Regions from separate parts of the Solibacillus sp. FSL W7-1464 genome, predicted to be linked through region 2. Evidence: riboswitches for the same ligand, from Rfam matches in the RefSeq annotation. Region 2 holds a riboswitch; the other holds the start of a gene.

Region 1 (3,434 bases), 740 kb from region 2:
TTTTTGGCGGAAATCTACACGATTCAGCTGACAACAAGCATCTTCGCTTTGATCGGAGTTGTCATTGCATGTATCGTCTATTTCCATCTGTTGAACAACAAATCATTGTTTACAAAGGAGGAGCTTACTTGATTGCGTACGAAACGATTTGCTACTGCTGTAAAAAACCTATTGCTTCGAGTTGAACTATTGTGCAGCGGAGAGAGGCCGGATTTTCTAATATATCCACAGAAGTTCTAATATAAGTTTATTTGTTCTAATATATTGCCGATCTTCTAATATAAATGCGGGTTGTTCTAATATGTGTCCCGGATGTTCGAATAAAGTATGTACTTCTTCTAATATCCTGCCTCGAATTTCTAATAACCCGCTCAAATGTTCTAATAAAATCCAGACACGGCTTCTTCTCGCCCATTATACCGGCTATAACGTTTCTACACGGCCTCAAATTTAAGGATTTTCTAATATCCAGCCCGGTTCTTCTAATATCACTTAAAATTCTTCTAATAAACCACCCTATTGTTCTAATAAAATCCGCCCCCGGAATGGAAATCAATTTTACAATGAAAAAAAGCATCTTTCTAAAAGAAAAATGCTTTTTTAGACTATTTATTTCTTTCTAATCTTATAAAGAACAAACAGCGCGATAAACCATAGCGGTGTTAACAGCAGTGCAGTTCTCGTAGACTCGGAAATTGCCATAACGACTAGTAAAAACAAGAAGAATGCCAATATTAAATAGTTGACCAATGGTGTTAAAGGTGCTTTGAAAGTTGAAGATTTATGTAATTCCGGATGACGCTTTTTATAGATAATATGCGAAATCAGAATAATGCTCCAAACCCAAATAAAACAAATCGCACTAATTGTTGTCACGATACTGAAGGCATCGTCCGGCATGAAATAGCTTAGCAATGCTCCAATCGAAACCACGACTGCAGAAAATAAAAGACCATTTTGCGGCACCGCATTTTTGTTTAATTTACCGTAAGCTTTCGGTGCTTGCTTATTATTACTTAAACTGAACAGCATACGGCTTGTTGAGAACATCCCGCTATTTCCTGCAGAAGCAGCTGATGTCAGCACAACAAAGTTAATTAAACCTGCTGCAATCGGTATTCCTACCAATGCGAAAACCTGAACGAATGGCGAGCTTGCTGCGCTTAATGTATCCCAAGGATTGATTGTTAAAATGACGAATAATGCCCCTACATAAAACAGCAGTATACGCACAGGAATTTTATTGATCGCAGATGGGATATTCTTTTGCGGGTTTGCCGTTTCAGCAGCAGCTACCCCTACTAACTCAACCCCGACGAATGCAAAGACAACCATTTGGAACGCCATTAAAAATCCAAATGCACCATTCGGGAATAATCCGCCATGCTCCCATAAATTCGATACAGCCACTTTGCCTGTATCAGTTTCAAAACCAATGATCAACAATACAATGCCAATCGCAATCAACGCAACAATAGTGATGATTTTAATTAACGCAAACCAAAATTCCAGCTCCCCGAACAGTTTGACCGTCAATAAATTCAAAATAAGCAAAACAACTAAACATGCGATAGCCGGTACCCACTGCGGGATGTCGAACCAGTACTGCGTGTACATGCCGACAGCTATAATATCTGCCATTGCCGTCATAATCCAGCAGAACCAGTAAGTCCAGCCGGTAATATAGCCTGCCCAATCCCCTAAGTATTCAGTGGCGAACTCGGTAAATGATGCATAGCCGCCTTTTGATAAAAGCAATTCGCCAAGTGCACGCATGACGAAAAATAGTGCAATTCCAACGATTAAGTATGCAAAGATAATAGAAGGTCCTGCAAGTGAGATCGCTTTACCTGACCCTAAAAACAACCCCGTTCCGATTGTTCCTCCAATCGCTATTAACTGAACGTGGCGATTTTTCAGGTCGCGCTTTAATTCTTGTTGTTCCAAAACGATTCCTCCAAAGGATAAGTATTTTGTCTGTATACACAGCGCAAAATAATAGGTACTTCATCGCGGTCCATCAAGTAAATTTTTCTGGAATTAAAACAGGGACTGATAATATGCCAGTCCCTGTGTCTAAGAATAATCGATTTCACCTCTGTAAAATCGCGTCCAGATTTCTAAAAAATCTGCGACATCTATCGAGGGCTTTTCATTAAACAATGCATGTTTTACAAATACATAATGCTAAAGAAAAGCGTCTCTCATTACTCTTCTGTCCTTTTGCCTGAGATTGTGAACCCTTCGGCGACGCGAATTATCGCGCTCTCTCCAGAAACTGCTCCCGCCAGTAGTTTTATCCACGACGATCTACGCTTGATATGTATGCAATTAGTTGCCTATAGGTCCCTGGCATCTTCCAGTTTCCTATAGTTCGCGTTCAATACTATTATTGTACGATAATTCATACTACCAATTTTTTTAGGGTCTTACAATAGATAATCGAAGCCAGTTATTATGTAAATAGCAATTTAACCTTATTCCCAACATAATGTTTTCTTCTTGCAGAAAATTCATGACCAAAAAAATATTACACCGAAAATTCAATATTTTCAGTGTAATATTTGTATAGAGGAATTGGTAGCCCCTCGTATTACTGTATTCGTTTACTGCAATTTTTCCTGAACCGTTTTATCTTCTTCATAGATTGTTCGATTGATATCGATCAGCTTACCTTTTGTTGTATTGGTTTTTTTCATTTTAACAACATACGTATTGTCCAAAGCAATTTCTGTGCAGGCGATGTCTTCTTCGCTGCGAAGATCTTCCGGATAGTTTAACGTAATGACTAACGTATCCCCGTCTTTTTCGATTTTTTCAATTTCTCTTCCACAGCCATCCGAATACCCTGTGACAAACAGTACTTCCTCTGTTTCAAAATCGACAGATGGAACCGATTCAAAACCAAAAATATCGGCCCAAGTCGTATACAGCTTTTCATCCTGCACGATTGAAATACTCGTACCGACCTCAGGAGGTATCGTATCTAAATGAAGCAGTAATTCATAATCTACTTTATTTTCATCATTCTTTTCCTGCACCGGTTCGGTTGGTTCGGATGATGATTCATTTTCATCTTCTTTTGTATTACATGCTGTAAGGAGCAAAACCATCCCCACGACCAACGCGTAACTTAACCATTTCTTCATTCAATCACCTCATCTCTTTCCTGATTAGTCGTATAAAAAGTCAAAAAGTTACGAAATTCCCCTCATTATATTTGTTAATATTGGTTAATTTAAACTTACGTGAGAACGTTAAATAAACTAATAATTCAGCAAGTAAGCTTTTATTATAATATGGCGTATAATGTAGTTGTTTATCCAACTATTACACCATTCTCTTGGAGGGTTTGTACAAATGAGTACACGTATTGAAAAAGACTTTTTAGGCACATTAGAAATACCAAAGGACGTTTATTACGGCGTTCAAAC
Region 2 (3,434 bases):
CCTGCTTATTCTTTTATGGATTCGGGATCTTCATCAACTTGAATTGATGAAAGATGAAGTGAACTGGGAATTGTTCGTATATGATCTTCATCAATACAATATGAACTCTGCATCTGGGAAGGTCCTCAATTCCAATACACTGCAACTGGAAATCTTAAATGACCCCGAGGAGAGGTTGTTTGTCTTTGATAAATCGGAAGAGCATTTGCGTAAAAGATCGAATAAAGGGGGGAATGAGATCATGCTTCCTTTTGTTGAGGAATGGGAGCTGGCGGTTGATGAAAATGAATTGAAGATGAGGGTAGTGATGAAAAATGGAACAAGGCGCGAAAGAGACCTCGTATTACCATTGTCTCCAAAATGAGAAAGGTGCATTATTTTTGCTTGCTGTATTTTTATTGTTCATAGTTTCCGGAGCTGCTGTTTTCTATACAAATGCATATTTTGCGCAAATAAAAGTATATAATTCATTGGAATCTATTTACGTTCGTGCTACGATAAATATACTAAATTTACCTTAAAGTTCGACTTCTTTTTGCAAAGTCGAAAAAATGTCGCATTATGCGATTTTGTTTGACCTAAAAATATTTTTGATCAAATCGCAAAATAGAAACGAAAGAACAGGTAGAGGCGTAATTGATTAAGTAGTCCGTAATAGAAGAAGGTGAACAGCATGCGTAAAATTTATTTAGTAGGATTTATGGGGTGCGGAAAAAGTGCGATTGGAAGACGTTTAAGTTTTTTCTTGAAAATGCCGTATTACGATATGGATCACGAAATTGTTCGACAGCAGGGTATGACAATTCCTGAAATTTTCGAGAAATACGGTGAAGCACACTTCCGAAAAATCGAGACGGAATTTTTAAAGAATTTTCGTGATGAAGCATGCATTATCGCAACAGGCGGTGGGGTTGCCGTGAATGAAGAAAACCGGAAAATTATGCGCCGGACAGGGCTTGTATTTTTTCTGGATGCAAAATTTGAAGATATTTATATGCGGATTCGGAATGACAAAAACCGTCCCATTGTTCAATCATCAACGGAGCAAGAATTGGAAAACCTGTATCACCAACGCAGAAAGAATTATCGACTAGCTGGCCATATACAAGTACTGACAGCCGGGAGAACATTAAGACAAATTGTTGAGTACATCGGCTTTCAAGTAAAACGTCTTAAAGGCGAATAATTGCTATATAATTGTGTTTAATGTTCGTATTTTGAATAAAATTAAAAAAAGATTGCGTTTGCATTACATTCAATGTTAGGATATTGCTAAGAAGAGCAATAACATGAAGTAAATAAGCTAACGCGGATGATGGTACGGGGAGAGAACGTGATGTCACGTCGCCGAAGGAGCAAATAGCCACGCTATGAATCTCTCAGGCAAAAAGACTCGTATCGGACGCAACTCTGGAGAGTGCTGTAATAGCAAATGTTGCGAACAGCCACCAACGGGGAAAGCCTAAATTGTGATAGTGGATCAAATTTAGGTGTAACTTTCAGGTGCAAGGACAGAGAATCTCGGTAAAGGGGATTCGTCTGTCTTTTTTTTGTGGAGAAATCGGCTTTTAATATTCTGATGATTCTAATAAAAAGATAGATTTTATACCTTTCTAGGTGTAATGTTGTTTCCCCCTTTGCAAGGCAATACGAACATACATAATTAAAGGAGGAAATGAACATGACAAATGAATTAAAGCTAAAGCGCACACCACTTTTTGACGAATATGCAAAGTATGGTGGGAAAACAGTTGATTTTGGCGGCTGGGAGTTGCCTGTACAATTTTCTTCGATCAAAGATGAACATGATGCGGTACGTAATCGCGCAGGACTTTTTGATGTATCCCATATGGGGGAAATTATCGTAGAAGGTCCGGATGCGCTTGTATATTTACAAAAGATGCTTTCCAATGATATTTCGAAAATTGCAGTTGGCGGCGCACAATATAGTGCACTTTGCTATGAAGACGGCGGTGTTGTTGACGATTTACTGACATACCGTTTGGAAGATAACCGCTATTTACTTTGTGTTAATGCAGCGAACATTGAAAAGGATTTTGAATGGTTGCAGCAGCATGTCGAAGGGGATGTCAAAGTGACGAATGTGTCAGATGACTATGCCCAAATCGCCTTACAAGGTCCTTTATCTCAGGAAGTTCTGCAAACATTAACAGCAACAGACTTAACGGCAATTAAATACTTTAAATTCCAGGACAATGTGGATGTAGGCGGTCATTCGGTTCTTGTTTCCCGCTCAGGCTATACAGGAGAAGACGGATTTGAAATTTACGGTGCACCAGCAGCGATTGTCGAACTTTGGAACAGAATTCTGGAAGCAGGAAAAGACAAAGGTGTAGTAGCTGCCGGTTTAGGAGCACGTGATACACTTCGCTTTGAAGCTTGCTTACCCTTATATGGTCAGGAGATTTCAAAAGAAATTTCACCACTGGAAGCTGGGATTGGTTTTGCAGTGAAATTGGCGAAAGAGCCGCAGTTTATCGGGCAGCAAGCACTAATCGACCAAAAAGAAAATGGCCTGACTCGTAAATCAGTAGGCATCGAAATGATTGATAAAGGTATTCCTCGTCACGGCTATAAAGTATTTAAAGATGGCGAAGAAATTGGCTTTGTAACAACAGGAACACAGTCACCAATGACAAAGCGCAATATCGGCCTAGCTTTAATTGACGCAAAATTCACTGAAATCGGAACTGAGTTAGAAATTGAAGTTCGAAAAAATAGAGCTAAAGCAGTTGTGGTAGAAACACCATTTTATAAGCGTGCAAAATAAACTTTTGAAAAGAGGGTTAACAATGAAACATCGTTATTTACCAATGACGGAACAAGATAAACAAGAAATGTTAGACCGTATCGGAGTTGCGACAATTGATGAACTTTTCGAGGATATTCCTGAAAAAGTCCGCTTCCAAGGGAGCTACAATATTAAACCTGCAAAGTCTGAAGCTGCTTTAATGAAAGAGCTGGCACAACTTGCTGCAAAAAATAAAGATACAGCAAGCAATATTTCATTTTTAGGTGCAGGTGTATACAATCACTATAAACCGGTTATTGTCGATCATGTTATTTCACGTTCAGAGTTCTATACTGCGTACACACCATACCAGCCGGAAATTTCTCAAGGTGAACTTCAAGCGATTTTTGAATTCCAAACGATGATTGCGGAACTGACAGGCATGGATATTGCTAACTCTTCTATGTACGATGGTGGTACGGCTTTGGCAGAAGCAGGTATGCTTGCTGCAGGTCATACACGTCGTGGTAAATTACTCGTTTCAGGAGCTGTACATCCGGAATATCAAGATGTTGTGAAAATGTATGCGACAGGACAATCAATTGAAGTCGTTACAATTCCTACAAAAGACGGTGTGACAGACATCGAAGCACTAAAAGGCTTAATCGACGATCAAACAGCC

Evidence for each region. Region 2 has a riboswitch for glycine ahead of gcvT (glycine cleavage system aminomethyltransferase GcvT). Riboswitches for the same ligand answer to the same signal wherever they lie in the genome.
Region 1: linked by a shared signal. The riboswitch ahead of MKZ25_RS08040 (amino acid permease) and the one ahead of gcvT (glycine cleavage system aminomethyltransferase GcvT) in region 2 are both predicted to bind glycine.

Annotation. Positions count from the first base shown of each region.
Region 1 is NZ_JBBORC010000001.1:1,666,357-1,669,790, reverse strand. Features, by position in the region: gene MKZ25_RS08045 (MFS transporter) at 1-132, shown strand, start outside; gene MKZ25_RS08040 (amino acid permease) at 610-1,947, opposite strand; glycine riboswitch at 2,206-2,285, opposite strand; gene MKZ25_RS08035 (dehydrogenase) at 2,607-3,149, opposite strand; gene aspA (aspartate ammonia-lyase) at 3,361-3,434, shown strand, end outside.
Region 2 is NZ_JBBORC010000001.1:2,406,418-2,409,851, reverse strand. Features, by position in the region: gene comGF (competence type IV pilus minor pilin ComGF) at 1-364, shown strand, start outside; gene MKZ25_RS11900 (shikimate kinase) at 674-1,186, shown strand; glycine riboswitch at 1,313-1,405, shown strand; gene gcvT (glycine cleavage system aminomethyltransferase GcvT) at 1,682-2,791, shown strand; gene gcvPA (aminomethyl-transferring glycine dehydrogenase subunit GcvPA) at 2,814-3,434, shown strand, end outside.